2 linked regions of the Marichromatium purpuratum 984 genome follow. The protein of the gene in region 1 interacts with the protein of each later gene in a pairwise test. Links are inferred from orthologs where the notes say so. Each region holds a gene or a part of one and is shown on either strand. Other genes may lie near its edges.

The links.
Region 2: the proteins of tsaE (region 1) and rlmB interact in binary tests that used the Escherichia coli proteins (3 or more experiments, as listed by UniProt). The link is inferred for Marichromatium purpuratum 984 from one-to-one orthologs.

Annotation. Positions count from the first base shown.
Region 1 is NZ_CP007031.1:1,552,813-1,568,116, forward strand. What follows is about bases 7,118-10,116. They hold tsaE (tRNA (adenosine(37)-N6)-threonylcarbamoyltransferase complex ATPase subunit type 1 TsaE), read left to right. Parts: upstream 7,118-8,387; coding sequence 8,388-8,846; downstream 8,847-10,116. Other genes in these bases: MARPU_RS07100 (bifunctional ADP-dependent NAD(P)H-hydrate dehydratase/NAD(P)H-hydrate epimerase), read left to right, coding at 7,118-8,395; MARPU_RS07110 (N-acetylmuramoyl-L-alanine amidase), read left to right, coding at 9,071-10,116. Outside these bases: flagellar hook-associated protein FlgK, read left to right, coding at 1-1,942; flagellar hook-associated protein FlgL, read left to right, coding at 1,965-3,215; MARPU_RS07080 (hypothetical protein), read right to left, coding at 3,212-3,607; MARPU_RS07085 (class I SAM-dependent methyltransferase), read left to right, coding at 3,802-5,004; MARPU_RS07090 (hypothetical protein), read left to right, coding at 5,027-5,716; tRNA epoxyqueuosine(34) reductase QueG, read right to left, coding at 5,723-6,805; more of MARPU_RS07100, read left to right, coding at 6,890-7,117; more of MARPU_RS07110, read left to right, coding at 10,117-10,393; cysS (cysteine--tRNA ligase), read left to right, coding at 10,588-11,976; MARPU_RS07120 (serine hydrolase), read right to left, coding at 12,503-13,453; MARPU_RS07125 (response regulator), read right to left, coding at 13,779-14,786; pgl (6-phosphogluconolactonase), read left to right, coding at 14,944-15,304. UniProt on the Escherichia coli protein: Required for the formation of a threonylcarbamoyl group on adenosine at position 37 (t(6)A37) in tRNAs that read codons beginning with adenine.
Region 2 is NZ_CP007031.1:2,391,051-2,406,355, forward strand. The notes cover bases 5,193-8,192. They hold rlmB (23S rRNA (guanosine(2251)-2'-O)-methyltransferase RlmB), read right to left. Parts: upstream 7,065-8,192; coding sequence 6,321-7,064; downstream 5,193-6,320. Other genes in these bases: MARPU_RS10435 (efflux RND transporter periplasmic adaptor subunit), read right to left, coding at 5,193-5,518; MARPU_RS10440 (TetR/AcrR family transcriptional regulator), read left to right, coding at 5,622-6,284; rnr (ribonuclease R), read right to left, coding at 7,061-8,192. Outside these bases: MARPU_RS10425 (glycosyltransferase family 2 protein), read right to left, coding at 1-1,041; MARPU_RS10430 (efflux RND transporter permease subunit), read right to left, coding at 1,410-4,466; more of MARPU_RS10435, read right to left, coding at 4,463-5,192; more of rnr, read right to left, coding at 8,193-9,754; MARPU_RS10460 (DNA polymerase III subunit chi), read right to left, coding at 10,167-10,598; MARPU_RS16745 (PAS domain-containing hybrid sensor histidine kinase/response regulator), read right to left, coding at 11,109-15,305. UniProt on the Escherichia coli protein: Specifically methylates the ribose of guanosine 2251 in 23S rRNA.

The sequences.
Region 1 (15,304 bases):
CGGGCTCAAGACCTCCGGGGGCGATCAGCCGGTCGACATCTCGCGCTTCATGACCGGCGGTGAACTCGGTGCCATGCTCGAGACGCGTACCGGCATCCTCGACGAGGCGCAGAATACCCTGGGGTTCATCGCCCTCAACCTGGGCGCCGCCTTCAACCAGCAGCACACCCTCGGTGTCGATCGTGACGGCAATCTCGGCGGCGAGCTTTTCGCCATCCCCGAGCCCGACGTCTATCCGACGCCCGGCAATGCCGCCAGTGGCCAGCTCGAGGTCACCCTCGAGGACGTCAGCGAGCTGACGCCGAACGACTACCGGCTGCGTTTCACCGGCAGCGCCTACCGTCTCGAGACCCTCCCCGATGGCACCGATGTACCGCTGACGCCCGATTCCGACGACCCGGACGTGCTCACCGGTGGTGGATTGCGTATCGATACCGGGGATCTCTCCGGCGCCGCCTCGCGCGATCAGTGGCTGATCCAGCCGACGCGGGGCGCGGCCGATTCGCTGGAGGTGTTGATCAGCGATCCGGAGAAGATCGCCGCCGCCGGCGCCATGGTCGCCGATGCCGGCGATCTCAATGCCGGCGCGGTGCAGATCGCCTCGGTCGTCGCCGTCGACGGTGACGACCCGCGGCTGCTCAACAGCGCCGTGGTCGGCTACAACGGCTATGGCTACACCCTCAATGGTGTCGAGCTGCCGCCGAGTGCGATCAGCGTCGACGAGCAGGGCTTCACCACCATCAGCGCCAATGGCTGGGCGCTGACCCTCGATGGCACGCCCGAGGTCGGTGACGAGTTCTCCGTTGCCGGCAATGGCGGGGTGGACATCGTCCTCGGTGAGGGCAATCTGCGCCCGGATGTCGTCAGCCGCAGTGTCATCGACACCACCGACCCCGATCTGCTCGACGAGGTGGTGATCGAGTTCGACGGCACCGACTACACCCTCGACGGCGTTGCCCTGACACCACCGGATCTCACCACGCTGCCCTCGGGCAACATCCAGATCACCGCCAACGGCTGGCAGCTCGAGCTGCAGAACGCCTGGATCGCCGGTGATCGCTTCACCGTCGGTGGTGGCGGCACCTTGGCGGTGACGCCGGACGCCGGTAACACCGGCACGGCGGCGGTGCTCGAGAGCCGTGTCACCGATCCCGAGGCCGATTTCTCGACCGCCTCGACCCTGGCCTTCAACGGCACCAACTACGTCCTCGATGGCACCGTGCTGCCGAATTCAGCAGTCGAGGTGGCACCGGATGGCAACACCACCACGATCACCGCCAATGGCTGGGCGCTGACCCTCGACTCGCAGCCCGCCGCGGGTGACCAGTTCGACATCGGCGGGCTTGCCGAGATCGCCGTTTATCCCGATCCGGCCAACGGTGTCAGCGCCGCCGAGGTGCGGGTGACCGACAGCGAACACCCGCGTTTTGCCGACACCGTCGAACTCAGCTACGACGCCACCACCTTCCAGTACAGCCTCGATGGCGTGCCGCTGCCGACCTCGGCGGTGAGCGGGAGCGCCGATGGCCAGGTGACCATCGCCGCCAATGGCTGGGAGGTCACGCTCGAGCGCGCGCCTAATGACGGCGAGGTCTTCGAGATCTCCGGCAATGTCCAGCGCGAGGGCGACAACCGCAACATGCTCGAGCTGACCCGGCTCCAGGACGCGCGCACCCTCGAGGGCGACGAGAGCATCCAGAACGGCTATAACAGCCTGATCTCCGAGGTCGGCACCCAGACCCGTCAGGCACAGATCGTGCGCGACGCCAGCGCCACCCAGCTCGAGTCGGCCCAGGCCCAGCGCGAGTCGATCTCTGGGGTGAACCTCGACGAGGAAGCGGCCAACCTGTTGCGCTACCAGCAGGCCTATCAGGCCTCGGCGCAGGTGATCGCCACGACCAGCACCCTGTTCGATACCCTGATCAACGCGGTCAGGCGTTAAGCCCCGCGGAGGCGAGCCCAGCATGCGTATCTCCACCCAACAGGCCTTCCAGAGCGGCGTCACGGCGATGCAGCGGGCGCAGTCCGAACTCAGCCACACCCAGCTACAGCTGGCCACCGGCCGGCGCATCCTCACCCCTGCCGACGACCCCGCGGGGGCGACCCAGGCCGGCCAGCTCAATGCCGCGATCCGCGCCAACGAGCAATATCAGCGCAACGCCGACTATGCCCAGCCGCGCCTCGAGCAGGAGGAGGCGAGCATCATCGCCATGGAGAACCTGCTGCAACGCGCCCGCGAGCTGGTGCTCGCCGGCAACAATGACACCCAGAACGACCAGACCCGTAGCTATCTCGCCAGCGAGATCCATCAGCTGCGCGATGATCTCATCGACATCGCCAACACCAGGGACGCCAACGACGAATACCTGTTCGCCGGGACCCGCTCGTTCGTCCAGCCCTTCAACAAGGAGGCCGACGGCTCGGTCGGTTATGTCGGCGCCCAGGGGGCGGGAGCGGTGCGCGAGGTCGAACTCTCGTCGACCAGCACCATCGCCGTCGGTGACAGTGGCGACGTCCTCTTCATGGACCTGCCCGAGCGCAGTGGCCTGGTGCTCGAGGCGCAGCAACCGCTCGGCAACACCGGCTCACTGGTGGTCGAGGAGACGCAGATCAGGGATCGTGAGGACTTCGATGCCACCGCCGGTGAGCGTTTCGAGATCCGCTTCGCCGACAACGCCGGGACCATGGAATATTCCGTGGTCGACGACCTCGGTAATGTCGTGCTCGACAAGAGCGGCACGCCGATCCAGGGCGTTGCCTACAACAGCGGCGATGCGATCGAGTTCGCCGGGCGCAGCGTGACCCTGACCGGTGCGCCGGCCGATGGCGACACCGTGGTCTCGCGTCCGGCCGAGCACCGTGACATCTTCGCCACCCTCGATGCGATCGCCACCGCGCTGGAGACCCCGGTGAGCGATCCCGAGGTCCGCGCTCGACTTTCCGAGTCGGTCGAGATCGCGCTCGGCAATATCGACTCCGGTCTCGATCGGCTCAGCGACGTCAGGAGCACCGTCGGCTCCCGGCTACAGACGCTCGAGACCCAGACCGAACTCAATGCCGAGCGCGAACTCAATCTCGAGAGCACCCTCTCCGACATCCAGGACGTCGACTACGCCGAGGCGATCAGCCGCTTCAAGCTCCAGGAGATCGTGCTCCAGGCCGCGCAGCAGACCTATGTGCAGGTCAATCGGCTGTCGTTGTTCGACTTCCTCTAGGAGGTCTTGGACCCACCTCGATCCTGCCCGGGGCTGCCATAGGCCTTGCGCATCCGCTGCGCGGTATGCGCGGCCCCCGGGCTGTCCTGCGGTTCGGCCTGGTGTTCGGCGCCTTCGGCCGCACGCAGTCGCTGCAGTTTACGCAGCACCTTCGTCCGTTCGTTGATGGCACGCGTCTCGGCGTGGCCCTCTTGTTCGAGAATGCGCTGCAGTCGCCGACGATCGCTCTCGCTCCATGTCTCGGGCTTGAGATCCGTGCCGAGTCGCCGGAGCAGTACCCGACGCCGCTTCTGCAGCGTCTCGACGAGCGCCCAGTCGGCGCCCGTCGCCGCCTCCAGCAGCTGTTCGGTGGCCCGCTCGAGTTCGGTGATCAGGTCGGTGTGCATGGTCATGGTCGACGCCTCCCGTCGCTTGCTCGCGGGGTGCTCGACCCCAGTCCGGACTGTGCCACTCGGGGACGTCCCGGGCAAGCACCGGTGGTACTTTAGGCGGCTCGCCGATCGGTGCTAGGATGCCCATTCAATCACGGGGGCGCCGGGTCTTCGCCCGCACCCGATCCGCCAACGTCAATCTCGGAGCAACGATCGTGACAGACTCCCAACGACTGCTCGAGCAGGCCATCGAACATCAGCGCGGTGGACGGGCCGAGGCCGCCGAGTGGCTGTATCGTGCAGTGCTGGCACTCGATGTCGATCATGCCGAGGCCAATCACAACCTCGGCATCATCGAGATCGAGCGTGGTGATCTCGACGCCGGACTCGACCATGTGCGCCACGCGCTCGATCAGGCCCCGGAGGTTGGTGGTTACTGGTTGACCCTGGTCGAGGGACTGCTGCTCGCCGGACGTGCCGCCGAGGCTGCCGAGGTGATGGAGCGCGCACGCGGACTCGGGCTCGACTCCCCCGAGGCCGATGCGCTCGCCCAGCGCATCACCGAGGCGATGGCGGCGACCCCGGCCTCGGCTGCGGCGCCGCTGTCTTCGGAGCTGACCATGCCGAGGCCATCGACGGCGGACGATGGCTCGCTGTTGCTGACCATGGATGATGGTGTGCGCATCCATGTCCCCAATGATATCGACGTCTTGCCCACCTATCTGTTGCTCGAGCGCGAGGACTGGCCGGAACCCGAGATGGCGCTGGCGCGTCGTCTGGTCGAGCCCGACGATCTGGTGCTCGATCTGGGCGCGGGACTCGGTGTCTATACCCTCGCCATGGCCCATGCCATGGGGCAGGGCAGCGGTCGGGTGCTGGCGCTCGAGCCGGTTGTCGAGTCCGCGACACTGCTGGCGCGCAGCCTTGCCGAGAATGCGCTGGAGGCACGCGTCGTGCTGTTGCAGCAGGCGATCGGGGGCGGGTCCGACGAGGTCGAGATCCGGGTGCGACGGGCGGCGCGCCCGCACGACCTTGGCGACTGCTTCGAGACGCGCACGGTCGGTGCGCTGACCCTGGACGAACTCTTGGCCGATGCGGCCTGGCCCGTGGGCGCGAGTCCGTCGCTGGTGCGTCTTGATCTCGCCGCCGGGCAGCTGCCCGCTGTGTTGCGAGCGGGGGAGCGGTTCTTCGCCGCGTATGACCCGCTGTTGATGTTGCGGGTCGCTCCAGATTGCGACCTGGGTGCGTTGCGCCAGGCGGTCGAGACACTCGGTTACGCGCTGTATCGCCAGGTCGATGCGCTGAGCGCCCTGGCCCCCTGTGGTACGGCGGAGACGCTCGATGCGCGCCGTCGTAACCTCTTTGCCTGTGCGCCGGCACGCGCCGAGCGGCTGCGCGCGCGCGGCCTGATGGTGTGAACCGGCTCAACTGGAGATCGCGATGACCGAGAGCGCATGGTATATCCGGCTGGGCGCCTATCCCTATGCCCAGCCCTTTCTGATCGACTGGCAGATCGCCGACCATGGTCGCGATCCCTTCTGGTCGCGCTTCGAGGAGGCGCTCGAGCGTTATCTCGACAGCCACGACTCGACTCGGCCGGTGGCCGAACGCTATCAGGCGCTGACCGAGGCGATGGCACGCTTCGTCCAGCTCAGGGCCGAGGGGGATGGTCATCTCGCCACCCGCATGGTGCTGATCCGCATCCTCTTCGACCTCGGCGAGCGTCAGCGCGCCGGCGGTGAGGTCGCGGGTCTGTTGCAGGGCATGAGCTGGCTGACCGAGCCGATCCCGGACGACCTGCAGATCCATGTCAACCGCCCGCTGATCGCGCCGATGCCGAGCTTCGACCAGCGTCCGGTGAAGGGCGATCTGGGGCTCTGGCTGCAGGCCGCACTGCTCGAGACGCTCGAGTGCACCAAGGCTGACTCGTCCTACTTCCACAACGATCTGCAGCTGTTCAAGCTGCTGCTGGCCAACCCCAATCACAGCCTGGAGATGGAGCGTCGACAGCGCCTGCTCGCCACCCGGCTGGGGATCGCGCTCGGTTCGCCCGAGGTGCCGGCGGCCGATCGCGACCTCTGTCCCGAACGCAACGGCGAGGTGTGGTCGCTGCTGCGTGCCCCGACCTGAGCATCGTTATCCGTCACGCGCGCTGTGCTCACGCTGGCGCGCCAAGGCCCAGTCGATATGCTCGCGAACCATGGGGTCAGGGTGGTCGCGCCAGCGTGTGAGCGCAGTGAGCGCCGCCGGCGACGGGGCGGCGTTGCCGAGTGCAACGGCGAGGTTGCGCAGCCAGCGACCATGACCGATGCGCCTGATCGCGGACCCCGAGGTCCGTTCCAGAAAGGTCGGCTCGTCCCAGCCGATCAGGGTGATGAGGGTGGCGCGATCGAGTCCCTGGCGGGGCAGGAAATCGGTCTCGGCGGTGGCGCGGGCGAAACGGTTCCAGGGGCAGACCTGCTGACAGTCGTCGCAGCCGTAGATGCGGTTGCCGAGTGCCGGGCGCAGCGCCAGCGGGATCGGGCCCGGGTGCTCGATGGTGAGATAGGAGATGCAGCGCCGGGCGTCGAGCCGATAGGGCGCGATGATCGCCGCGGTGGGGCAGACCTCGAGACAGGCCGAGCAGTGCCCGCAGTGTGAGCGCAGCGGTGTATCGAGCGGGAGCGGCAGGTCGGTGAACAGCTCGCCGAGAAAGAACCAGGAGCCGGCACGTGGGTTGATCAGGTTGGTGTGCTTGCCGATCCAGCCCAGGCCCGCCTGCTCGGCGAGCGGCTTCTCCATCACCGGCGCCGAGTCGACGAAGGCGCGATAGCCGAAGGGGCCGATCGTCTCGGTGATCCGGTCGGCGAAGCGCTGCAGTCGACGACGGATCAGCTTGTGGTAGTCGCGCCCGAGTGCATAGCGCGAGACGAAGGCGCGCGCCGGGTCGCTGAGCGTCGCCGGATCCTCTCGTGGCTCGGGGTGGTAGTCCATGCGTACCGAGACGATGCGCAGCGTCCCCGGCACCAGCTCGGCGGGACGAGCGCGCCGACGACCATGACGGGCCATGTAGTCCATCTCGCCGTGATGGCCGGCGTCGAGCCAGTCGAGCAGGCGCTGCTCGGCGCGTTGCAGTCCGGTCTCGGTGATGCCGACCTGCTGAAAGCCGAGCGCCATCCCCCAACCCTTGATCCGGGTCGCCAGTTCGAGCGCCTCGTGCGGATCGAGCGCGCGCCTCATCGTCTGCTCCGGTGCTCGCCTGTCTCGTCCATTCCCCCTAGAATCGGGGTCGCCACGCCGATCCCAATCCATGTCCAGACCGTCATGAACCAGCCATCGCTGCCGCACGCACTCTACCGCGCCGATCAGGCCCGCGCGCTCGACCGCGCCGCCTGTCTCCAGCCCGAGCTGAGCGGTCGTGAGCTGATGGAGCGCGCCGCACGCGCGGCGCAGCGACTGGTGGCCGCACGCTGGCCGCAGGCACGCCGGATCTGCGTGCTCGTTGGCGGCGGCAACAACGGGGGTGACGGCTATGCGCTGGCGCGGCTGTTGCGCCGGGCCGGGCGCGAGGTTCGGGTGTTGAGCCTGGTCGCGCCGGAGCGGCTGCGGCACGAGGCCGCCGAGGCCTGCCGCGACTGGCGGGCGGTCGGCGGGGCGATCGAGCCCTGGCGCGGTGGCCTTCCCGAGGACGCCGAGCTGCTGGTCGACGCCCTGCTCGGCATCGGGCTCGAGCGTCCGTTGCGCGAGCACTGGGCCGAGGCGGTGCGTGCGCTCAATGCCCACCCGGCGCCGGTTCTCGCGCTCGATCTCCCCACCGGTTTGCACGCCGACCGGGGCGCCGTGCTCGGCGAGGTGGTGCGGGCCAGCGCGACCATCAGCTTCATCGTGCTCAAGCAGGGGCTGCTGACCGGGGTTGGTCCCGGCTGCTGTGGCCGGCTCCACTGGGACTCGCTCGGGGTGGCGGAGGGGCTGCTGACGGCGGCGCCGGTCAGTGCGCGACGCATCGACTGGGCCAGCCAGTGTGCCTGTCTGGGGGTGCGGCGGCGCGATGCGCACAAGGGCCAGTGTGGTCATGTGCTGGTGATCGGTGGCGCCCCGGGGATGTCCGGCGCGGCACGCCTTGCCGGCGAGGCGGCGCTGCGTGCCGGGGCCGGGTTGGTGACGATCGCCACCCATCCGACGCATGCCGCGCTGCTCAACCTCACCCGCCCGGAGCTGATGGTGCGTGGGGTCGAGCACGGCGGCGATCTCGGATCACTGCTCGCGCGTGCCGATCTGGTGGCCATCGGTCCCGGGCTCGGGCGGGATGCGTGGGGGCGCGGGCTGTGGCAGCGGGTGCTCGAGTGCCGGTTGCCGCTGGTGGTCGATGCCGACGCGCTCAACCTGCTCGCCGAGCAGCCGCTGCGGCGCGATGACTGGGTGCTGACGCCGCATCCGGGCGAGGCGGGGCGGTTGCTCGGCTGTGGGACCGCCGCGGTCGAGGCCGATCGTTTCGCCGCACTCGCGGCCTTGCGTCAAAAGTATGGCGGTGTCCTGGTGCTCAAGGGCGCCGGCACGCTGGTCGGCGGTGCGGACGAGACACCGCCAGCGGTCTGCAGCGACGGTAATCCGGGGATGGCGACCGCCGGTGCCGGAGATGTGCTCACCGGGGTCGTCGCCGCGCTGATCGGGCAGGGGATGGATGCGGGGGAGGCTGCGCGTGCCGGGGTCTGTCTGCATGCCGCCGCCGGTGATCGGGCGGCGCGCGCGGGTGAGCGGGGAATGATCGCCGGGGACATCATCGAGGCGGTGCGCGCCCTGGCCGACGGGAGAGAGAATCATCATGCATGAGATCCATATCGCCGGTGAGGCGGCCCAACTCGCGCTCGGGGCGCGGCTGGCCGAGCGCATGCGAGCGCCCTTCGTGCTCTATCTGCAGGGCGATCTCGGCTGCGGCAAGACCACCCTGACCCGTGGGCTGCTGCGCGCGCTCGGCCATCAGGGCGCGGTGCGCAGCCCGACCTATACCCTGATCGAGCCCTATGCGCTCGCCACCACCCAGCTCTACCATCTCGACCTCTATCGCCTGGCCGACCCCGAGGAGCTGGAGTATCTCGGTCTGCGCGATCTGCTCGATACCCCGGCGATCTGGGTGATCGAGTGGCCGGAGTGCGGTGATGGCGCGTTGCCACCACCGGATCTGCAGCTCCGGCTCGAGCATCGCACCGATGGGCGCATCCTGCGCCCGGTGGCGACCACCGAGGTGGGTCTGGCGTTGGCCAGAGCGCTCTATGAGCGCTGAGTTCCGAGATCGCAATGCCTTGTTGCGTAAGCGATACATTTCGTTCCAAAGGAATTCAGGAAGCAAGTCTAATCCCAGGTTTTTTCTTGGAATACTCTGGGTGAAGCTGCTATCTTAAAAACAACGAATCGTCAAATCACCGGGGTAGTTCATCGCCGCTGCGCGACCGTGCCACCCCCGAGAACATCGGTCGTCGGCGCCCCCGGCGATCCCGAGGCTGCGACGTGAAACGGGTTTTCACTCTCCTGCTCTGCGCTCTCCTGGCCCTGCCCGCACTCGCCGCGCAGGTCACGGTCGAGGGTGCGCGCGTCGGTGTCGAGGACGGCCGGACTCGGGTGGTGCTCGACACCCGGGCCGCGCTCTCCCACAAGATCTTCACCCTCGAGGGCCCGGACCGGGTCGTCGTCGATCTCAGCGACGCCCGGCTGGGCGCCTCGTTGCCGCGACCGCGCGGCAATGATCCGGCGCTGGTCGGGCTGCGCAGTGGTGTTCGCGACAAGACCGATCTGCGTATCGTCTTCGACCTCAAGTGTCCGGTACGGGTCAAGAGCTTCAGCCTGCCGCCGGATCGTCGTCACGACAAACACCGCCTGGTGATCGATCTGCTGCCGCGGACGGCCAGCGCCGCGCCCCATTCCAGGGTGGTGGCCGGTCGCGCTCGATCGCCTTCACACCCCGAGGTGCTGATCGCCATCGACGCCGGTCACGGCGGGGCCGATCCCGGCGCCATCGGCAAGCGCGGCACCTACGAGAAGGACGTCACCCTGGCGATCGCCCGCAAGCTCGCCGCGTTGGTCGAGCGCGAGCCGGGCATGCGAGCGCTGATGATCCGCGACGGGGACTACTACGTCCGGTTGCGCCAGCGCATCGAGAAGGCACGCAAGCACAAGGCCGATCTGTTCATCTCCATCCATGCCGACGCCTTCACCAACGATCGCGCCCACGGCTCTTCGGTCTATACCCTGTCGTTCAACGGCGCGAGCAGTGAGGCGGCGCGCTGGCTGGCCAACCGCGAGAACGCCGCCGACCTCATCGGTGGGGTCAACATCGCCGACAGCGACGACCTGCTCGCCAGCGTGCTCATCGACATGACCCAGAACGCCACCATTGAGCACAGCACCGAGGCCGCCGGCGCGGTGCTCTCGCATCTCGGCGAGGTTGGGGATCTGCACAAGCGTCGGGTCCAACGTGCCGGGTTCGCGGTACTCAAATCGCCGGACATCCCCTCGATGCTGGTCGAGACCGCCTTCATCACCAATGCCGAGGAGGAGCGTCGACTGAGCGATCCGGCCCACCAGGAGCGGTTGGCACGCGCCATCCTCGCCGGGATCAAGGCCTATTTCCGTAAGTACCCGCCGCAGGGCGCGCTGCTGCAAGCGGCCAACGGGCGCGCGACCCCGCGTCGTCACGTCACCCACCAGGGCGATACCCTCTCCGAGATCGCCCAGCGCTATCGCGTCAGCCTCTCCTCGCTGCGCGCCGAGAACGGCCTGACCGACGACACCATCCGCGTCGGCCAGGTGCTCGCCATCCCCGAGGGGTCGTAAGCCCGCTGGCTGCCAGAGCGCGATCAGCCGCCGGTTGGTGGCTTGCCCTTGGCCGAGACGTTGAGGGCAGGGCGCCCACTGGAGGCTGGGGGCCGAAAACGGCGCCCTCTCTCCCTTCGCGTCCGGCCTTTGCTACCATTGACGCTTTGGTCCGTGCGCCGCGCGCGGGAATGCGAGAAGTCCAAGTCACCCCGATGCTACAGATCCACAACAGCCTGACCCGCCAGAAGACCCCCTTCCAGCCGCTCGAGCCCGGCAAGGTGCGCATGTATGTGTGCGGCATGACCGTCTACGACTACTGCCATCTCGGCCATGCCCGGGTGATGGTGGTGTTCGATGTGGTCTATCGCTATCTGCGCGCGCTCGGCTACGAGGTGACCTATGTGCGCAACATCACCGACATCGACGACAAGATCATCCGTCGCGCCGCCGAGAACGGTGAGTCCTGCGCCGCGCTGACCGAGCGCTTCATCGCCGCGATGCACGAGGACGCCGCCGCGCTCGGCGTGCTGGCGCCGACCAGCGAGCCGCGCGCCACCGCGCACATCGACGAGATCCAGACGATGGTCGCCACCCTGATCGACAAGGGGCTGGCCTATGCCGCCGACAACGGCGATGTGTACTACGCCGTCTCGCGCTTCCCCGGCTACGGCAAGCTCTCGGGCAAGGATCCGCAGGACCTGCGCGCCGGTGCCCGGGTCGAGGTCGACGAGGCCAAGCGCGACCCGCTCGACTTCGCACTGTGGAAGGGTGCCAAGCCCGGCGAGCCGAGCTGGTCCTCGCCCTGGGGCGAGGGGCGTCCGGGCTGGCACATCGAGTGCTCGGCGATGAGCACCTGCTGCCTCGGCAACCACTTCGACATCCACGGCGGCGGGGCCGACCTGCAGTTCCCCCACCACGAGAACGAGATCGCCCAGTCCGAAGGGGCCACCGGCGAACCCTTCGCCGAGGTATGGATGCACAACGGCTTCGTGCGCATCAACGAGGAGAAGATGTCGAAGTCGCTCGGCAACTTCTTCACCGTGCGCGAGGTGCTCGAGCGCTTCCGGGCCGAGGAGATCCGCTACTTCATCCTCACCAGCCACTACCGCAGCCCGCTCAACTACGCCGACGAGCAGCTGCAGTCGGCGCGCGGCGCGCTCACTCGGCTCTACACCGCGCTGCGCGGCCTGCCCGAGGCCGAGGCCCCGGCCGAGAGCGCGTTCGCCACCCGCTTCACTGCGGCGATGGACGACGACTTCAACACCCCCGAGGCGCTGGCGGTGCTCTTCGAGCTGGCGCGTGAGGTCAACCGCGCGCGCGATGCCGGTGAGCCGGAGCAGGCCGCCGCGCTCGGCGCCGAGCTGCGCCGTCTCGGCGGCGTGATCGGTATCCTCCAGGACGACCCCGAGCGCTATCTGCGCGGCGGCGACGGCGGCACCGACGGGCTCGACGATGCCGCCATCGAGTCGATGATCGCCCAGCGTCAGGCCGCGCGCGCCGCGCGCGACTGGGCCGAGGCCGACCGGCTGCGCGACGCTCTCACCGAGGCCGGCATCGTCCTCGAGGACGGCGCCCAGGGCACCACCTGGCGGCGCGGTTGAGTGTCGTCTGCCGTCAGGCGTCAGGGTGATTGAACCGCCAAGGCGCGAAGGACGCGAAGGGGAGATCAGTCCATTGATTGGGTTGCCCTCGGCAACCCAATCAATGGACGGCTCATCCAACCGACGCCGCCGAACCCCTGCATTCCTTCGCGTCCTCCGCGCCTTTGCGGTTCGAACCAGCTTCCAGCGATCAGCTTCCAGCCTCCAGTCGGGGAGGCTGGTGTGCATGATCGGCGATTGACGGGCAAGACGGTATCTTAGCGGTTCAAGCTGTTTGGACGACTGACGGCTGGAAGCTGAAGGCCCATCCTCCCGAGCACGTCGATTGGGTTGCCTTCGGCAACCCAAAATAGAGGCACCGCTCATCCAACCGACGACGCCCCTCCCGCATCCCTTTGCGTCCTCCGCGCCTTTGCGGTTCAACCCGACTGGCGACTGGCGACTGGCGACTGGCGACTGGCGACTGGCGACTGGCGACTGGCGACTGGCGACTGGCGGCTGGCGACTGGACCCGGCCGCGTCCCGCCTACACCAATCCGTGACGGTCCTTCATGTGCAGGTAGACGAGGTTGGAGACCTGGCGGATGACGTCGCCGCGGCTGCGAATCCACTGAGTGTAGTTCTGTGCCCGGGTGGGACGTTCGATGATGCCGATCATGGTGTAGGCGTGCTTGCGCCCGCGCCGGTCGCGCGCCTCGATGATGCCCATGTTGCCGCACAGCTTGGCCGTCGAGCCGGTCTTGTCGCACACCTGTAGCGGGTGCGAGATGGCCGAGACGCGGGTGACGATGCGGTCATTGTTGGGCAGGCACATCAGCCGTCGCAGCTCGGCGCTGTAGGGCAGGCGGTCGTTCCAGATGGCGTAGAGGAAGCGGCTGTAGTCGTGCGCCGAGGCCTTGTTGGCGTAGGTGCCGCCGCCCGGTGGGATCTTCTCGATGATGCGGGTCTGGCGGAAGATGCCGGGGGCGTGTTGCTTGAGTTCGGCCTCGACGTCGCGCGGGCCGCGTCGCCCCCGGTTGGCGCTGACCCGATCGATCAGCCAGTTGGTGGCGCTGTTGCTGCTGCGCTGGATCATCCGCTCCATGTGATGGCGCACGTCGTCGTTGTAGCGCACCCGTCTCGAATGGGTGGCCTGATAGAAGTAGGCCTGGGCGACGAAGGGCTTGATCATGCTCGCCGCCTGGCGCTGCACGTCCTCGTTGATCGCCACCAGCTTTTTGCCGGTACTGAAGTCGTAGACCGACCAGGAGGTCTGCTCGTTGGAGCGCACGACGCCTTTGCGGCGCAGCCGTTGCACCAGGTCGTTGACCTGGTGGTTGAGCGAGTGATCGCGCGCGGCGGCCTCGACGAAGCTGGGACTGCCGCCGAGCAGGCCGGCTGAGGTGGCGGCGAGCGCGGCGAGGAAGTTGCGACGATCGAGGAAGAAGCCGTTGTCGTCGGCAGCCGGCTGCTCGATGCCGTCCGCGAACTCATACATAACTCGAACCCTCCGAGGCAAGAACTGCATGACGCGGTCGGCGGGGCGCGGCCGCGTGTGTTTCACCGGGCCACGCCTTCCTCGCTGGCGGCGAGCGTCGAGCATGGAGGGGGCCGTGCGTACCGGCGGCGCGAGGCGTGGCGCCGGCGGGTGTCGTGATGATCGCACTCGTCACGGGTCGTGACGAACCCGCAAAAGGATAGGCGGGCAACATCGAAATGACAAGGCGTGTGCATAAGAAAAGCGCTGATGTCTCAATGTCATCAGCGCGTAACTTGAAGCGGCTTGATATCTCGAGGCGGGACGAGGCGAGGGCGTGCGCCGCTTATCCTGCAGCCAGACCGCCGAGCAGCAGCCAGACCACGGTGGCGGCGGCGATGCCGACGAGTGCGGCGAAGAGCACCCACAACCGCACCACCTTGAGTTGCGCCTGCAGTGCAGTGAGGCCCTCGGCGACCTCGGAATGGGTCTGGGTGGCGATCGTCTCGCTCTGCTCCTGGACCGCGCGCCGGGCGGCGACCAGCGCCTCGCGGGCGGTGCGCTCGGCCAGCGGGTCGAGATGCGCCCGCAGTGCCTGCTCGACCAGGCTCGAGAGCGCTTCGGGCTGGGGATGGCTGGCGTCGATCATCTCCTCGATCCGGGCGCGCTCGCCCTCGAGTTCGATGCGCAGCAGATCCGGCAGCAGGTCGGGCAGGGCGGCGCGGATCTGCGCCTGCAGCTCGGCCTCGGAGATGTCCCGCCGGGCGTCGAGCTGCTGGCGAACCTCGGCGCGCAGCTGCTCGCTGAGATCGCGCCGCAGGTCTTCGAGCAGCGGGGTGAGGGTGCGGGTGATCTGCGCGGAGACGCGGGCGTCGAGTTCGGCCATGTCGATGGCCGGTGCGCTGGCGGGCGCGGGCGCGGGCGGCGGTGTGGCCGGCGCCGGTGCCGCTTCCGTCGTGGTGGGCGCGGGCACGGTGGCCGCCGGCTGGGCGAGGACCGTGCGCAACTCCTCGAGGATCTCGGGCAGGCGCTCCGGGGCGACCGACTTGGGCAGCACCCCGAGCACGCCCTTGCGTCGCGCGGTCTCGACGAAGTCGGCCTCTTCGTGCGAGGAGCACATCACCACCGGGATCGCGGCGGTGCGCGGGTTCTGCTTGAGCACCTCGAGCGCCTCGAAGCCGTTGAGCCCGGGCATCATGTGATCCATCAGGATGGCGTCGGGCAGCTCGCGCTCGAGGATCTCGAAGGCGGCCTCGGCCGAATCGGCGGTCTCGACCTCGACATCGTGGCGTTGGAGCTGGAGCCGCAGCGCATAGCGCGCCGACCTGGAGTCATCGACCAGCAGTATCTTCATCCAATCCTCCGCGAGAAGCCCCGTCCCTCGGGCGGGGTGGCGTGCGAGTATGCTCTGTTGGCGCGTGCCGGCGGGTGTCGAGCCGCGCGGTGCGGGCTTGGCGCGCCGCGCCCGCGCCCCCATCCGCTTTAGTGTAATGACTGGAGGAGATCCTAGCATGTCTGTCACCGGTGTCGGATTCCAGCTGCACGAGACGCCAGAGACGTTGGCCGAGGTCGTCGCCGCGCGCGTTCTGGAGACGGCGCGGCGGGCGATCGCCGCGCGCGGACGCTTCGTGTTGGTGGCCGCCGGTGGGCGGACCCCGTTGCAGGTCTATGCGCGGCTGGCGCGCGCGCGCAGCGATTGGTCGCGCTGGCTGGTGTTGCACGGCGACGAGCGCTGTCTCCCCGCCGCCGATCCGGAGCGCAACAGCCATGCGATCGCCGCCGCCTGGCTCGACCCGGTCGCTCTGCCGCCGAGCAACCACTTGCCGATCCCCGCCGAACTCGGTGCCGAGCCGGCGGCGCGTCGTTACGCCG
Region 2 (15,305 bases), 840 kb from region 1 along the record:
CGCCACCGTGCCCAGCAGCGGCCCGCCGACCGCCGCCCCGGCGATGAACGGCAGGCCCATCAGCAGGCACAGCGAGCCGAGCAGGAAGGCCAGCGGCTGGGCCAGCTCGAGGCTGATCAGCAGCTTCTGCCACGGCGCCAGACGCGGGCTCGACCAGACCATCGGGGCGAGCTTGAGGAAGCACTGCGCGAAGCCCTTGCTCCAGCGAAACTGCTGGGCGCGCCAGGCGCGCGTCGAGGTCGGCAGCACCGCCGGCACCTCCAACCCGCCGAGGAAGGCCGAGCGCCAGCCGCGCAGGTGCGCGCGCAGGCTCAGGTCGAGGTCCTCGGTGAGGGTGTCGCCGTGCCAACCGCCGGCGGACTCGATCGCCGCGCGGCGCCACACCCCGCCGGTGCCGTTGAAGGGCACCGGCAGCCCGAGCCGCCAGCGCGCCTCCTGCTCGACGCGGAAGTGGGCGTCGAGCAACCGCGCCTGCACCCGGGTGAGCAGGCTGTGATCACGGTTGCGATGCGCCCAGCGGGTCTGCACATAGGCCAGCCCCGGGTCGGCCTCGAGCACCGCCACGGTGCGGCGCAGGAAGTCCGGCGGCGGCGCGAAGTCGGCGTCGAAGATCGCCACCAGCGGCGCCTCCGAGCACTCCAGTCCGGCGGCCAGGGCGCCGGCCTTGAAGGCGGTGCGCTCACGCCGGTGGATCAGCTCGACGCGCAGCCCGGCAGCGCGGGCGCGGGCCACCGCCTGCTCGCTGAGCGTCAGCGAGTCGTCGGTGCTGTCGTCGAGCACCTGCACGTGCAGCCGCTCGCGCGGCCAGTCGAGTGCGGCCATGTGTTCGAGCAGCGGGCCGATCAGTTCGCCCTCGTTGTAGAGCGGCAACTGTACCAGCACCTCGGGCAGCCGCTCGGGGTCGAGCGCGGCGCTGGCGAGCGCTCGCCGCGGCGCGAGCAGCCGCGCCAGACTCAGGGTCGCCAGATTGGCGGAGAACAGCGTCAGCACCACCAGGGTGAGCGCGAGGAGCGGAATGAGCAACCATTCCAGTGCGGTCATAGCGGTCGGCATCCGTCAGGCTTCAACAACACCACCCCGACGCCGTGGACGTCGGGGTGACAGCGAGGTCGCGGCGTCACGCGGACACCGGCGCGGGAAAATCACTGGGATCGATGTGGGATTCTACGCCCTCGCGGGACGGACGCAATGCGGCCAGCGGCCAGCGGCCAGCGGCCAGCGGCCAGCGGCCAGGATTGAACCGCAAAGCCGCGAAGCACGCGAAGTGAATGATGTGTGATGTCGGCGTGAGGCCACAGGCGGCGCGGGTCCGCACCCACTGACGGCTGGTTGCTGGCGGCTCATTCCCCTTTGCGCCCTTCGCGGCTTTGCGGTTCAACCCGCTGACGGCTGGTCGCTGGCGACCTCCCTCACCCCTCCAGCCGCACCCGGAACCAGAGGGCGTAGAGCGCCGGCAGGAACAGCAGGGTGATGGCGGTACCGACCAGGATGCCGCCGATCAACACATAGGCCAGCGGTCCCCAGAAGGTGTCGGTGGCCAGCGGCAGGAAGGCGAGGATGGCGGCGATGGCGGTGAGCACCACCGGCCGGGTGCGACGCACCGTGGCCTCGATCACCGCGTCGGCGCGGGCCATGCCTGCGGCGAGGTTGACCTCGATCTGCTGGGCGAGGATCAGGGTGTTGCGCATCAGGATACCGGCCAGCCCGAGCATCCCCAGCAGGGCGACGAAACCGAACGGACGATCGCCGACCAACAGCGCCAGGGTCGCGCCGATCACCCCCAGCGGTGCGGTCGCTACCACCATCAGGGTGCCGGAGAAGCTGCGCATCTGCAGCATCACCACGATCAGCAGCAGCGCCAGCATGATCGGCTGCACCCGCTGGATCGAGGCGTCGGCCTTGGCCGACTGCTCGACCGCGCCGCCGATGTCGATGCGATAGCCCGGCGGCAGGGTCGCGCGCAGCTCGGCCAGTCGCGACCAGATCGCCATGGTGACGTCCGGCGGCTGGGCGCCGCTCACCTCGGCCTGCACCGCGATGAAGGGCTCGCGGTTGTAGCGCTTGAGCACCGGGTCCTCGAAGCCGACGCTGAGGCTGCCGGCCTGGGCCAGCGGCACGGTACGCCCGTCGAGCGTCTTCAGGGTGAGGTCGGCGAGCGCCTCGGCCCGCACCGCCTGGTCCTGGCTGCCGCGCAGCACCAGCGAGACGTTGCGGATGTCCTCGCGGATCTCGGTGGCGACGATGCCGGTGAGCGCGTACTGCATCTGCTGGGCGATCTCGCGTGGGGTCAGCCCGATCAGTCGCAGCCGGTCGGGGTCGAGCGCGAGACGTACCACCGGCACCCGCTCGTCCCAGTCGAGATGGGCGCCGCGGGTGTGCGGGTCGGACGCGACCAGGGCACGCACCCGGTCGGCCAGCGCGCGCAGCTGCAACGGGTCGGGACCGACGACGCGGAAGGTCACCGGCCAGATCACCGGCGGGCCGTAGAGCAGCCGGTGCACCCGCACCCGCGCCTCGGGGAAGTCGCCGGCGGCGATGTGCGACTCCAGCCGCGCGATCAGCGCATCGCGCGCGGCGACGTCCTCGGCCACCACGATCAGCTTGGCGAAGGCCGGGTTGGGCAGCTCGGGGTTGAGCGCGAGGAAGAAGCGCGGCGCACCGGCGCCGACATAGCTCGACACCGAGGCGATCCCCGGTGCTTCGGCCAAGACCGACTCGACACGACGGGTCACCGCGTCGGTCGCGCCGATGCTGCTGCCCTCGGGGAGATAGATGTCGACCAGCACCTCGGGGCGGTCCGAGCTGGGGAAGAATTGCTTCTGCACCGGACCGGCGAGTCCGGCGACGGCCACTGCCAGCAGCGCGAAGGTGAAGCCGACCACCAGCCGCTTGTGGCCCACGCAGCGGCGGATCAGCGCGCGCAGCCGCTGGTAGAGCGGGCCGTTGTAGCCCTCGCCATGGCCCGTGCCGGGCCTGGGGTCGGCGAGCAGCAGCGAGCCCAGGTAGGGGGTGAAGGTCACCGCCACCAGCCAGGAGACGAGCAGCGCGAAGGCCAGCACCCAGAAGATGTTGCCGGCGTACTCCCCCACCCCGGAGCGGGCGAAGCCGATCGGCACGAAGCCGATCGCCGTCACCAGGGTGCCGCTGAGCATCGGCGCGGCGGTCACCGTCCAGGCGTGGGCGGCGGCGCGCAGCCGGTCCCAGCCGGCCTCCATCTTCACCAGCATCATCTCGATGGCGATGATGGCGTCATCGACCAGCAGCCCGAGGGCGATGATCAGCGCGCCGAGCGAGACCCGGTCGAGATCGATGCCGCGGATCAGCATCAGCAGGAAGGTCAGCCCCAGGGTCAGCGGGATGGCGATACCGACCACCAGTCCGGCACGCCAACCGAGGGCGACGAAGCTCACCAGCATCACCACGCCGACGGCGACCAGGAACTTGATCTGGAACAGGTCGACGGCGTGGGCGATGGCGTCGGCCTGGTCGGTCAGCCGGGTCAGGGTGATGCCGAGCGGCAGCTCCGCCTCCAGACGCGCGACGAAGTCATCGAGCCGCGCGCCCAGCTCCAGCCCGTTCTCGCCGCGACGCATCACCACCCCGAGCAGCACCGCGTCCTCGCCACCGGCGCGGACCAGGTACGCGGGCGGGTCCTCGTAGCCGCGGCGCACCTCGGCGACCTCGCCGAGGCTGACTAGCTGGCCACCGACGCGCAGCGGCACCCGACGGATCTCCTCCGGGTCGCGCAGCCCGACGTCCAGGCGCAGCGCCAGGCGTGGCCCCTCGGTCTCGACGAAACCGGCCGGCAGCAACTGGTTCTGTGCCTGCAGCGCGTCCATCACCGCCTGCGGGGTGAGCTGCAGGTTGGCCAGCCGGGCGTGATCGAACTCGACGAAGAAGCGCTGCGGGCGCTCGCCGAGCAGCCGCGCCTTCTGCACCCCTTCGACCCGCGCCAGGCGGTCGCGCACGCGCTCGGCCTCGCGCACCAGCAGACGCGGCTCGAGCCCCGGCGCCGAGAGCGCATAGAGGGCGAAGTAGACATCGGAGAATTCGTCGTTGACGAAGGGACCGCGCACCCCAGCGGGCAGGCTCGGGGCGGCGTCCTGCATCCGCTTGCGTACCTGGTAGTAAAGCTCCGGGATCTCCTCCGAGGGGGTGTAGTCCTGGAACTCGACGAGCAGGTCGACGCGCCCCGGTCGCGCGGTGGTCTCGACCTTGTAGAAGTAGGCGACCTCCTGGATGCGCTTCTCCAGCGGCTCGGCGACCAGATCCTGCATCTGTCGCGCGCTCGCCCCCGGCCACTGCGCCGAGACCACCATCACCCGCACGGTGAAGGCGGGATCCTCGGCGCGACCGAGCTGGAGGAAGGCCATCAGCCCGACCAGTGCGGTGAGCAGGATGAAGAACAGGGTGACGGAGCGCTCGCGCACCGCGAGCGCGGAGAGGTTGAAGCGTCCCTCGCTCATGGCCGCACCCGCACCCGCTGACCGGGTTCGAGCCGATCGACCCCGAGCGCGACGATCGGGGTCCCGGGGGCGAGCCGGGTGTGGATCTCCACCCCGCTGTCGAACAGCCCCAGCACCCGCACCGGCTCGGCCACCACCTGATCGCCGTCGATCCGGAACACCTGGGCGCCGCGACCGCGCTCGAGCACGGCGCCCAGGGGCACCCGCGCCACCAGGCCCGCGGCAGCGTCGAGCGGACTGGTGAAGCGCAGGGTGACGGTGGCGCCGAGCGGCGCCGCGGCGCCCTCGATCAGTCGATAGCGGGCGCGCCAGGTCCGGGTAGCAGCGTCGGCCGCCCCGGCCAGTTCGCGCAACTCGGCATCGAAGCCCGCGCTCACGCCGAGCAGCCGCGCCTCGGCGTGCTCGGGCAGCGCCTCGAGCCGGTCCTCGGGGACCTCGACCACGGCCTCGCGCGCGCCGTCCTCGGCGAGCACTGCGATCTGCTCGCCGGCGGCCACCACCTGTCCCGGCTGACCGGAGACAGCGATCAGCACGCCGCTGGTAGGCGCGCGCAGGGCGGCATAGCCGACTGCGTTGCGCGCCTGCTCGAGGCTCGCCTCGGCGGCCACCAGTCGCTCGCGCGCGGCGCGCGCGGCGGTCTCGGCGCGGTCGTACTCCTGCTGGCTGGCCAGGCGGCGCTCGAGCATGTCGGCGAGACGCTCGCGCTCGCGCTCGGCGTTCTCGGTCTCGGCGCGGGCACTGGCCACCGTGGCCTCGGCCGCCACCCGCTGCTGCTCGACATCGGCCGGATCGAGGGTGAAGAGCACCGCTCCGGCCTCGACCCGCTCACCGGCATCGACCGCGCGCCGGACGATCGCCCCGCCGATGCGAAAGGCCAGCGGGATCTCGTGACGGGCATGGACGCTTCCGGTGAGTCGCCAGACGGTGCCCGCAGCGGGCTCGATGGTGGTCGCGAGCACCCAAGGCGGGGCCTCGGTGACGGCTTCGTTCCCGGAGGGTTGGGGCTGACAGGCACCGAGTAGCAGCGCCAGCGGAAGGATCAGATAACGCACTCGCGGGACTCCACCCGTTCGTCGCCGAACGGGATTCGGTTATGGTCTGGACGGCTCCCGTGACGGGACCTATCCATTATTACTGTACGAAAGCGTTTAGTAAATGCAAAAGACCACGATCAAGCCAGACGCCGCCACCACGCCCCGCCGCGGTCGGCCACCCGATCCCGCCAAGCACCAGGCGATCATCGACGCCACCCGCGCGCTGTTCTTCGCCGGCTCGACCAAGGCCTTGAGCATCGAGGGCATCGCCCGCGCCGCCGGGGTGTCCAAGGTCACCGTCTATGCCCACTTCGGCGACCTGCAGGGCCTGGTCCGCGCCACCGTGCTCGCCCAACGCGCGGAGATGACCGCAATCCTCGACCAGCTGCCGACCGACGCACCGGGGCTGCGCCGCACCCTGATCGAGTTCGGCGGGGTGTTGATGGAGTTCCTCTCCAGCGAGGGCTTCGTCACCATGCACCGGATGGTGGCGAGCCAGGCGAGTCAGCAGCCCTGGCTGGGGCCGCTGATCTATCGCGAGGGTCCGACGGCCACCCGCGACAAGCTCGCCGACATCCTCGCCGAGGCGGTGCGCCGCGGTGACCTGCGGGCGCACGACTGCACCCTGGCCGCCGAGCAGCTGTTGGGGATGTGGCAGGGGTTGCAGACCACCGGGCTGTTCAGCGGCGGCTGTCCACGCGCGGACGCGGCGACGCTGGCGCGCCGGATCGAGCAGGGGGTGGAGGTGTTGTTGCGCGCCTACGCCCCGGAGCCCGCCGACTGAGGACGGGACAGGGGGCGGCGTGGCGCGTCGATGGGTTCAGCCGCGCCGTTGGCGCAGCGCTTCGTAGAGACAGACCCCGGCGGCAACCGAGACGTTGAGGCTCTCGACCTGACCGAGCATCGGCAGCCGCACCAGGGCATCGCAGCGCTCCCGGGTGAGGCGGCGCAGTCCGCTGCCCTCGCGGCCCATCACCAGCCCCAGCGGGCCGCGCAGATCAGCGCCATAGAGCTCGGCATTGGTCTCGCCGGCGGTGCCGATCAGCCAGATGCCGCGCTCCTTGAGCCGGTCCATGGTGCGTGCGAGGTTGGTGACCTGGACATAGGGCACGGTCTCGGCGGCGCCGCTGGCGACCTTGCACGCCACCGGGGTCAGCCCGACGGCGTTGTCCTTGGGCGCGACCACCGCATGCACGCCGACGGCGTCGGCGCTGCGCAGACAGGCCCCGAGGTTGTGCGGGTCCTGCACGCCGTCGAGCAACAACAGCAGCGGCGGCACCTCGAGGGCATCGAGCAGACGATCGAGATCGGCCTCGGCGCGTGCCGCGGGCACCCGCACCCAGGCCACCGCGCCCTGGTGGTTGGCGCCCTCGGCGGCGCGCTCCAGGGTGTCGCGATCGACCTGACGGACCTCGACGCCGGCGGCGCGCGCCAGCTCGGCAAGCTCACCGAGCCGACGATCGCGCCGGCTGCGTTCGAGCCAAAGCGCGCCGACCCCGTCGGCGCCGAACTTCAGCGCCGCGCGGGCGCTGTGGATCCCGGCGACTGCGGCACAGTCCTTCATGCCTGCGGGGCCCCGTTGCCATTGCCGTTACCGTTGCCGCTCTTGTTGCGCTTGCGCCGGTTGCGCGAGCGTGGCTTGCGCGCCTTGGCCTCAGCCTTCGGGGCCTCGTCACCCGACGGCGCCACCGGCTGCTGCGCGGGTGCGGCGGCAGACTCGGGCGCCTTCTTCGGCTTGCGCTTGCGCGGACGCTTCTTCGCCGGCTTGGGGGCATCCCCGCCCTGCTCGCCCTGGGGGGCGGGCTCGGCCGCCGGCTCCGGCTGTACCTGCTGCGCCTGCTCGGACACGGCAGGTTGGCGCGCACCCTTGGGCTTGCGGCGCGACTTGCGCGGCTTCGGCGTCTCCTCGGCGGCGAGCTCGGGCGCGGGCGAGTGCTCGACGACCGGCTGCTCGACCGACTCGACCGGCTGCTGCGGCTGACCCTCGGCGCGCTGCTTGCGGCTGCGACCGTTGCGCTTGCGGCTGTTGCGCGAGGCACCGGGCTTGGGCGCGCGCTTGGGACGGGTCGACTCGGCGAGCACGAAGTCGATCTTGCGGTCGTCGAGGTTGACCGCCGCGAGCTGTACCCGCAGGCGATCGCCGAGCCGGTAGACGGTGCCGGTGCGCTCACCGTCGAGCCGGTGCCCGATGGGATCGAAGTGGTAGAAGTCGTTGTCGAGTGCGGTGATGTGCACCAGCCCGTCGATATGGACCTCGTCGAGTTCGACGAACAGGCCGAAGGAGTTGACGCTGGTGATGGTGCCGTCGAACTCCTGACCGAGCTTGTCGCGCATGAACTCGCACTTGAGCCAGTCGGAGGCATCGCGGGTGGCCTCGTCGGCGCGCCGCTCGGTGCCCGAGCAGTGCTCGCCGGCCTGCTGCAGCTCGGTCTTGGAGTAGTCGAGATCGGCCGCGGTGGCCCCTGCCAGCACCTGCTTGATGATGCGGTGGACGATGAGGTCGGGGTAACGGCGGATCGGCGAGGTGAAGTGGGTATAGGCGTCGAAGGCGAGGCCGAAGTGACCGGCGTTGTCCGAGCTGTACATCGCCTGCTGCATCGAGCGCAGCAGCACCGTCTGGATCAGGTGGCGATCGGGACGATCCTTGACGTAGTCGAGCAGCTCGGCATAGTCCGCCGCGGTCGGCTTGGCGCCACCGGGCAGACGCAGCCCGAGCTGACCGAGGAACTCGCGCAGATCGCTGAGCTTCTCCTCGCTGGGGGTGTCGTGGATACGGAAGATCGCCGGAATGCGACGACGCTCGAAGAAGCGCGCGGCGGCGACGTTGGCCGCGAGCATGCACTCCTCGATGATGCGATGGGCGTCGTTGCGGATCACCGGGACCACGCCGGAGATGCGGCCCTGGTCGTTGAACTCGAACTTGCTCTCGGTGGTGTCGAAGTCGATCGCACCGCGCTCGGCGCGCGCGCGCTGCAGCACCTGGAAGAGCTGGTAGAGTTCGTGGAGATGGGGCAGCACCTCGGCATGCTGCTCACAGAGTTCGGCATCGCCGGCGTCGAGCATCGCCCAGACCTCATCGTAGGTCAGACGCGCGTGCGAGCGCATCACCGCCTCGTAGAAGCGGCTGCGGATCATCTTGCCCTCGTCGTTGAGATAGAGCTCGGCGGTCATGCACAGCCGATCGACGTGGGGGTTGAGCGAGCACAGCCCGTTGGAGAGCACCTCCGGGAGCATCGGGATCACCCGGTCGGGGAAGTAGACCGAGTTGCCGCGGGCATAGGCCTCCTTGTCGAGCGCGGTGCCGGGGCGGACATAGCTCGAGACGTCGGCGATACAGACCAGCAGCTTCCAGCCCTTGGGGGTGCGCTGGCAGTAGACGGCGTCGTCGAAGTCGCGCGCATCGGCCCCGTCGATGGTCACCAGCGGCAGCTTGCGCAGGTCGACACGCCCCGCCTTCGCCTCCTCCGGGACCTCCGCGGAGAGCCCGGCGATCTCGGCATCGACCTCGACCGGCCAGTCCACCGGCAGGTCGTGGGTGCGGATGGCGATGTCGGTCTCCATCCCGGCGGCCATGTTGTCGCCGAGCACCTCGACGACACGACCGATCGGCTGGGTACGGCGGGTCGGCTGGTCGGTGATCTCGGCGACCACGATCTGCCCCTGGTCGGCGCCGGCATAGCGGTCGCTGGGGATGATGACGTCGTGGGCCAGACGCTTGTTGTCGGGCATCACGAAACCGACACCGCTCTCCTTGTAGAGCCGCCCCACCACCGAGCGGGTGTTGCGCTCGAGGATCTCGACCACCGCGCCCTCGAGCCGACCGCGACGATCCCGGCCGCTGACCCGGACCACCGCGCGGTCGCCGTGGAACAGCGTGCGCATCTCCTTGTTGTAGAGATAGAGGTCGTCACCACCGGCATCGGGACGCAGGAAACCGAAACCGTCGGGATGACCGATCACCCGTCCGGCGATCAGGTCACGCTTGTTGACCAGACAGAAGGCGTCGTTGCGGTTACGCACCAGCTGGCCGTCGCGCACCATGGCGCCAAGACGGCGCTCGAGCGCGATCAGGTCCTGCTCGTCGTCGAGCCCGAGCACGCCGGTAAGCTCCTCGAAGGACTGCGGCGCGCCCGCTTCCTCCATGCGTTTGAGGATGAACTCGCGGCTGGGGATGGGGTTTGCGTACTTCTTCGCCTCGCGCTGGCGATGCGGGTCCGCGTGTCGCGCGGTCGATGAGGGTCTTCTTTTTGGCACGTGAATCCAGTCTGTCGGAAAAAAATCAAGTTTAGCGTTGACAGGGTCGGCTTGTCTCACTATTATTTGCCGCCTCGCCAGGGAGCGAAGGTTTTCAACCCTCTCCCGACCCTCATGCCGAGGTGGCGGAATTGGTAGACGCGCATGGTTCAGGTCCATGTGGGCGAAAGCTCGTGGAGGTTCAAGTCCTCTCCTCGGCACCATCTCCCTCCCGAGATACCCCCCGATTGCATCCATCGAGTCGCTCGACCGACGCCATCATCCTGATGACGACGCAGCGATCGAGTCGCACCCTTATGTTAGTCGAAAAGTTGCCGCTTCGCCTTGCGCCCTCTTCGAGCGGTCAGCGCCGGGATTGCTCGACGCGCCAGCTGCGCGCCACCTGAGCGGTACCGCGCCGTGCCCGAATGGTTCAGAGTCGCACCTGATGGTGCTCCAGCGGATGGCCGAGCTGACGGTAGTGACGATAACGCGCCCGCCCCGCCTCGAGTACGCTCGGTGTCTGGTCGAGCGGCTCGCAGACCCGCGCGAAGGGCGACAGGTCATCCGGCGGCGTCAGCGCGAGGTTGACCAGTACCTCGGTCGGCACCGGCGGGCGCGGGTCGGCGCCGATCAGTACCGGGGTGAACTCGGCATCGACCTGCCCGACCAGCCCATGGGGCAGGAAACCGTCCTCGCGGAAGGTCCACAGCAACCGGTCGAGATGGCGCGCCCACTCGCTCTCCGGGCAATACACCAGCGCACGCAACCCCTCGGCACGGATGCGCTCGAGTAGGCGACAGGTGAAGATGAAGCGGTCGCCGCTGCTGTCTGCGGCGAGGGTGTAGAAGTCGATACGGGTCATGGATCCAGAACGCTGAGGCCGTGACGGCGGGATGATCGGGCACGCGCGCCGACGGGTGGCGCAACGGTGCGCCCATCATACCGATCGCGCGCCCGCCATGCCTCACCGAGGCGATGAATGCGGTCGTTCGAGGGCCTGATCGGTACGCAGAAACGAAAAAACCGACCAATGGGCCGGTTTGCTTCTTTCGCTCGAGTCACGTCACCTGGACATGACCTTGGAATATGGTGCCGAGGAGAGGACTTGAACCTCCACGAGCTTTCGCCCACATGGACCTGAACCATGCGCGTCTACCAATTCCGCCACCTCGGCATAAGGGTCGGGATGAGGGCAATAACCCTTAGCTCCCTGGCGAGGACTGAAACTTTAAGGCTTCAGTCCGATCGTGTCAAGCCCATTTGAACCGGTCAGTCCGCCACGCCCTCTTTCCTCCCTTGGAGTCGGCCTCCATCGAGACGTCCGCCTCTTGCCATCCGGCGCCGGTGCACACGCCAAACGCCGCCCCAAGGATCAGCGCTCGCCCGGGGTCATCCGCGCGCGCGCCGCGCCCAACGTCACCAGCGCCGCATCGAAGTCGAAGCGCTCGATCTCGTGGGTGAGCGCGTGCAGGCGCTCGCCGAGCGCGGCGCGCAGCAGCGGCTCGGCCTCTTCGAGCAAGTGCAGCGCGGCGGCATCATCCTCGCGCAGCAAGCGCTCGAGTTCATCGAGGGTCGAGGTGAAGTGACCGGGATCGATCACTTCATCGATCGCGACTCGCTCATCCAGCCCTTCGGCCGCCAGCTCGCCCAACCCGCGCTCGATCCGGCGCAACCCCTGTTCGAGATCGATCAGCAGCTCGGCGCGTCGCTGGCGTGTGTTCTCACTATCGCGCTCGATCAGCGGCAGCAACCGGATCAACGGATCGGTCACGGCATCGGCGGCGACCGTCGCAGCCGCGCCCTTGCACGCGTGCACCAGCTGCCGGGCATGGGCCAGTTGATCACGGGCCAGCGCCTCGGCGATGCGCTCCGGCTCTCCACCATGGTCACGCAGGAAGAGCCGCAACAGCCGCAGGTAGGATTGGGTACGGCCGCGTACCGCGGTCAATCCGCGGCGCCCGTCGATGCCCGGGAGCATCGCCAGCCGCGCCGCCAGCACGGTGTCGTCGGGGACGATCTCGGGTGCCGGCACACGCGCCGATTCGAGAGGCGGCGCACCACTCGACAGCCATTTGAGCAGGAGTCCGTAGAGGGTGTCGGGATCGACCGGCTTGGCGACGAAGTCGTTCATCCCGGCCTGCAGACACTGCTGCCGATCCTCGTCGAAGACGTTGGCGCTCATCGCCAGGATCGCCGGCTGACGCTCCAGCTCCAGGGCACGGATCCGGCGGGTCGCCTCCAGCCCGTCCATCTCCGGCATCTGCACATCCATCAAGACCAGCGCATAACGCTCCACCCCGACCTTGGCCACCGCCTCGCCGCCGTTGTGTGCGATATCGACCTTGAGACCGACCGATTGCAGCAGGTCGAGCGCCACCTCACGATTGACCACATTGTCCTCGACCAACAGCACGCGGGCTCCGGAGAAATGCTCGCGCAGCTCCGCCTCCTGAACCGGCGCGCTGACATCGAGCTGTGGCGGCACCTTGCCGCGCCCGCGCTGCAACCGAGCGGTGAACCAGAAGGTACTGCCGAGGCCGGGCTGGCTATCGACCCCGACCGCACCCTCCATCAGCTCGGCCAGGCGCCGGGTGATCGCCAGCCCCAACCCGGTGCCACCGTGGCGCCGGGTCGTGGAGGCATCGGCCTGCTCGAAGGCGGTGAACAGGCGCGCGCACTGCTCCGGCGCGATGCCGATACCGGTATCACTGACCTCGAAGCGCACCAACACCTCATCGGCGTGCTGCTCGAGCAGTCGCGCGCGCAGCGCGATGCGCCCGTGCTCGGTGAACTTGATGGCATTGGCGGCATAGTTGAGCAGCGCCTGGCGCAGTCGGGTGGGATCACCGTGCAGCCAGTGCGGCACAGCGTCGCAATCGATCTCCACGGCCAACCCCTTGACCCGCGCCTGATCGGCGATCAGCGAGCGTACGTGATCGAGGATCGCGAGCAGTGGGAAATCGAGCTGATGCAACTCCATCCGTCCGGCCTCGATCTTGGAGAGGTCGAGGATATCGTCGATGATCGACAGCAGGTGACGCGCCGCGCCACCGATCTTGTCGAGCCGCTCGCTCTGCTCGAGCCCCAGATCGGCACGCTGGAGCAGATAAGTGAGCCCGAGGATGGCGTTCATCGGGGTACGGATCTCGTGACTCATGTTGGCGAGGAAGGCGCTCTTGGCGCGGGTAGCCGCCTCGGCGTTCTCGCGCGCGCGCTCGAGTTCCACGGTCCGGTCGGCCACCAGCTCCTCGAGGTGATCACGGTGCGCGGCGAGTTCCCGATCGATCCGCCGCCGCTCGGTGACATCGGTCTTGATCGCCGCGTAATGGCTGATGCCGCCGTCGGGCTGACGAATCGGACTGATGATGGCGAACTCGATGAATTCCTCGCCATCCTTGCGCCGATTGATGAACTCACCGCTCCACGAACGTCCGTTGGTGATCGCCTGCCACAGCTCGACATAGGTCTCCCGCGGGGTCTTGCCCGAGCGCAACAACCGCGGGTTCTCGCCGAGCACTTCGGTCTCGGTGTAGCCCGAGGTCCGCAGGAAGGACTCGTTGACGAACTCGATACGACCCTCGAGATCGGTGATGACGATGCTCTCCTGGGTCTGCTCGATCACCCGCGAGAGTCGTGTCACCTCCTCCTGAGCACGCTTGCGCACGGTGATGTCGCGACAGACACAGAACACCAGCCGGACCTCGCGATGCTCGATCTGATTGAAGGCGACCTCGACATCGATGCATTGGCCATCGCTGCGCCGCCACTTGGTCTCGAGAATGCCCGAACCGAGTTCGAAGCGCTGCAGCACCTCCAGCGTACGCTCACGCGACCAGCCCGGATCCCACTCCCAGAGCCGCAGCTGCAGCGCGGTTTCGAGTGGGCGCTCGAGCATCCTGGCAAAGCTCTCGTTGGCTTCGAGCACACCACCGTCCTGGTCGAGTATCACGATCGCATCGCGCGACTGCTCGATCAGGATCTTGCGCATCAGCGCCTCGTCGGCCTGGGCCTGCTCGGCCCGGTGGATCTCGGTGATGTCGCGCGCGACCCCGAACACCCCGATGATCTCACCATTCCCGTTGCGCAGCGGCCCCTTGATGCTCTGCATGATGCGCTCGCCGGCGGCGCAGCTCAGGTGTTCGAGGAAGGTCGTGTCGACCCCGCGGGCGATGGTGTCATGGTCCCTGGCCATGACCTGAGCGGCCTGATCGGGCGGGAACAGCAGCCGGTCGTCGTGCCCCAGCACCTCTTCGGGATCACGCCCGACCAAGATGGACGCGGCGCGATTGAAGAGCAGATAGCGTCCGTCGAGATCCTTGGCGAAGATGGCATCGGGCGAGGCCTCGGCGATCGCCCCGAGCAGGTTCAACGCGCGCAACCGCTCGTCGTGCGAATGGCGCAGCCGCTCGGCATAGAGCAGGCGCTGACGCTGGCGCAACAACGCCGCGCCGGCCAGGACCATCAGCGCCGCCAGCAGCGCCGCCAGCGCGATCCAGCGCACATCGCGCATCACCTCGCCCCACAGCTCGCGACGATCGACCTTGGCGACCAGGAGCCAGTCCACTCCGGCAACCGGCAGCACCACGCCGAGCGAGGGCACCCCGCGATAGTCCACCCCCTCGACCAGGGTGCCGAGCAATTCCGGAGCGCGCGTCACCTGCACCGCGATCACCTGTTCGGCGGTCAGCGGGGTACGTGCCCGCGCGGCACTGTTCGGGCGATAACGAAAGGCGTTGAGCGACAGTACCGTGTCGCCCTCTTGTCGGAACAGCAGGGACTCGCCCGAGGAGTTCGGCAACGGCCAGAAGGCGAGCAGCGGATAGAGTTGCTCGGAGGGATCGTTGTGCAGCACCGCCACCGGCGGCGACTCCTCCGCCTCGAGCGGAAGCGGCACCAGGAAATCGACATGGAGACGGTCGGCGGCATCGCGATAAGGCCCCTGCACCACGACCTGCCGCGCGGCGACGGCCTGCGCCACCGCCTCGCGCAGCAATCGCGGCAACGGCGGCCCGGGATCGCCGACATCACAGAGTTGATCGCCCTCGGCGCTGACCAGCCGCGCCTCGCCGAAATTGTTGAAACGGGCGTACTCGACGATCCGCGTGCACAACGCCTGACCCACGGCGACGTCACCGGCTTGCCAGTCGCGATAGAGTCCGGCATAGAGCTGGCTGGTCTGGACCATCCGTGCGTCACCGAGGCGCTCGCCGAGCCAGTGCTCGACCTGGCGCACCTTGAGCTCGGCGATGGTCTGCAGGGTCTCGGTGAGGTTGGCGCGCTGGTGCTCGTAGGAGAACCAACCCCCGGTAATCGCCAGCGACACGATCGCCGCGAGCATCAACAGCACCGGCGGCCATTGCGCACGCGGCAACCTGGACGGCGGAGTCGACTCCAGCGGTCTGTCCGCGGCGACGAGCAACAGCAGCGCACTGGCGGCAACCAGGAGGGCGCCGGAGAGCACGCTCGCCATCACCAACCAGGATGGCCCACCACCCAGCGCAACCAGCAGCAGGTCGGAGAACAGTACCCACAGCCCGGCGACGATGACATATCCGACCAGCCATCGACG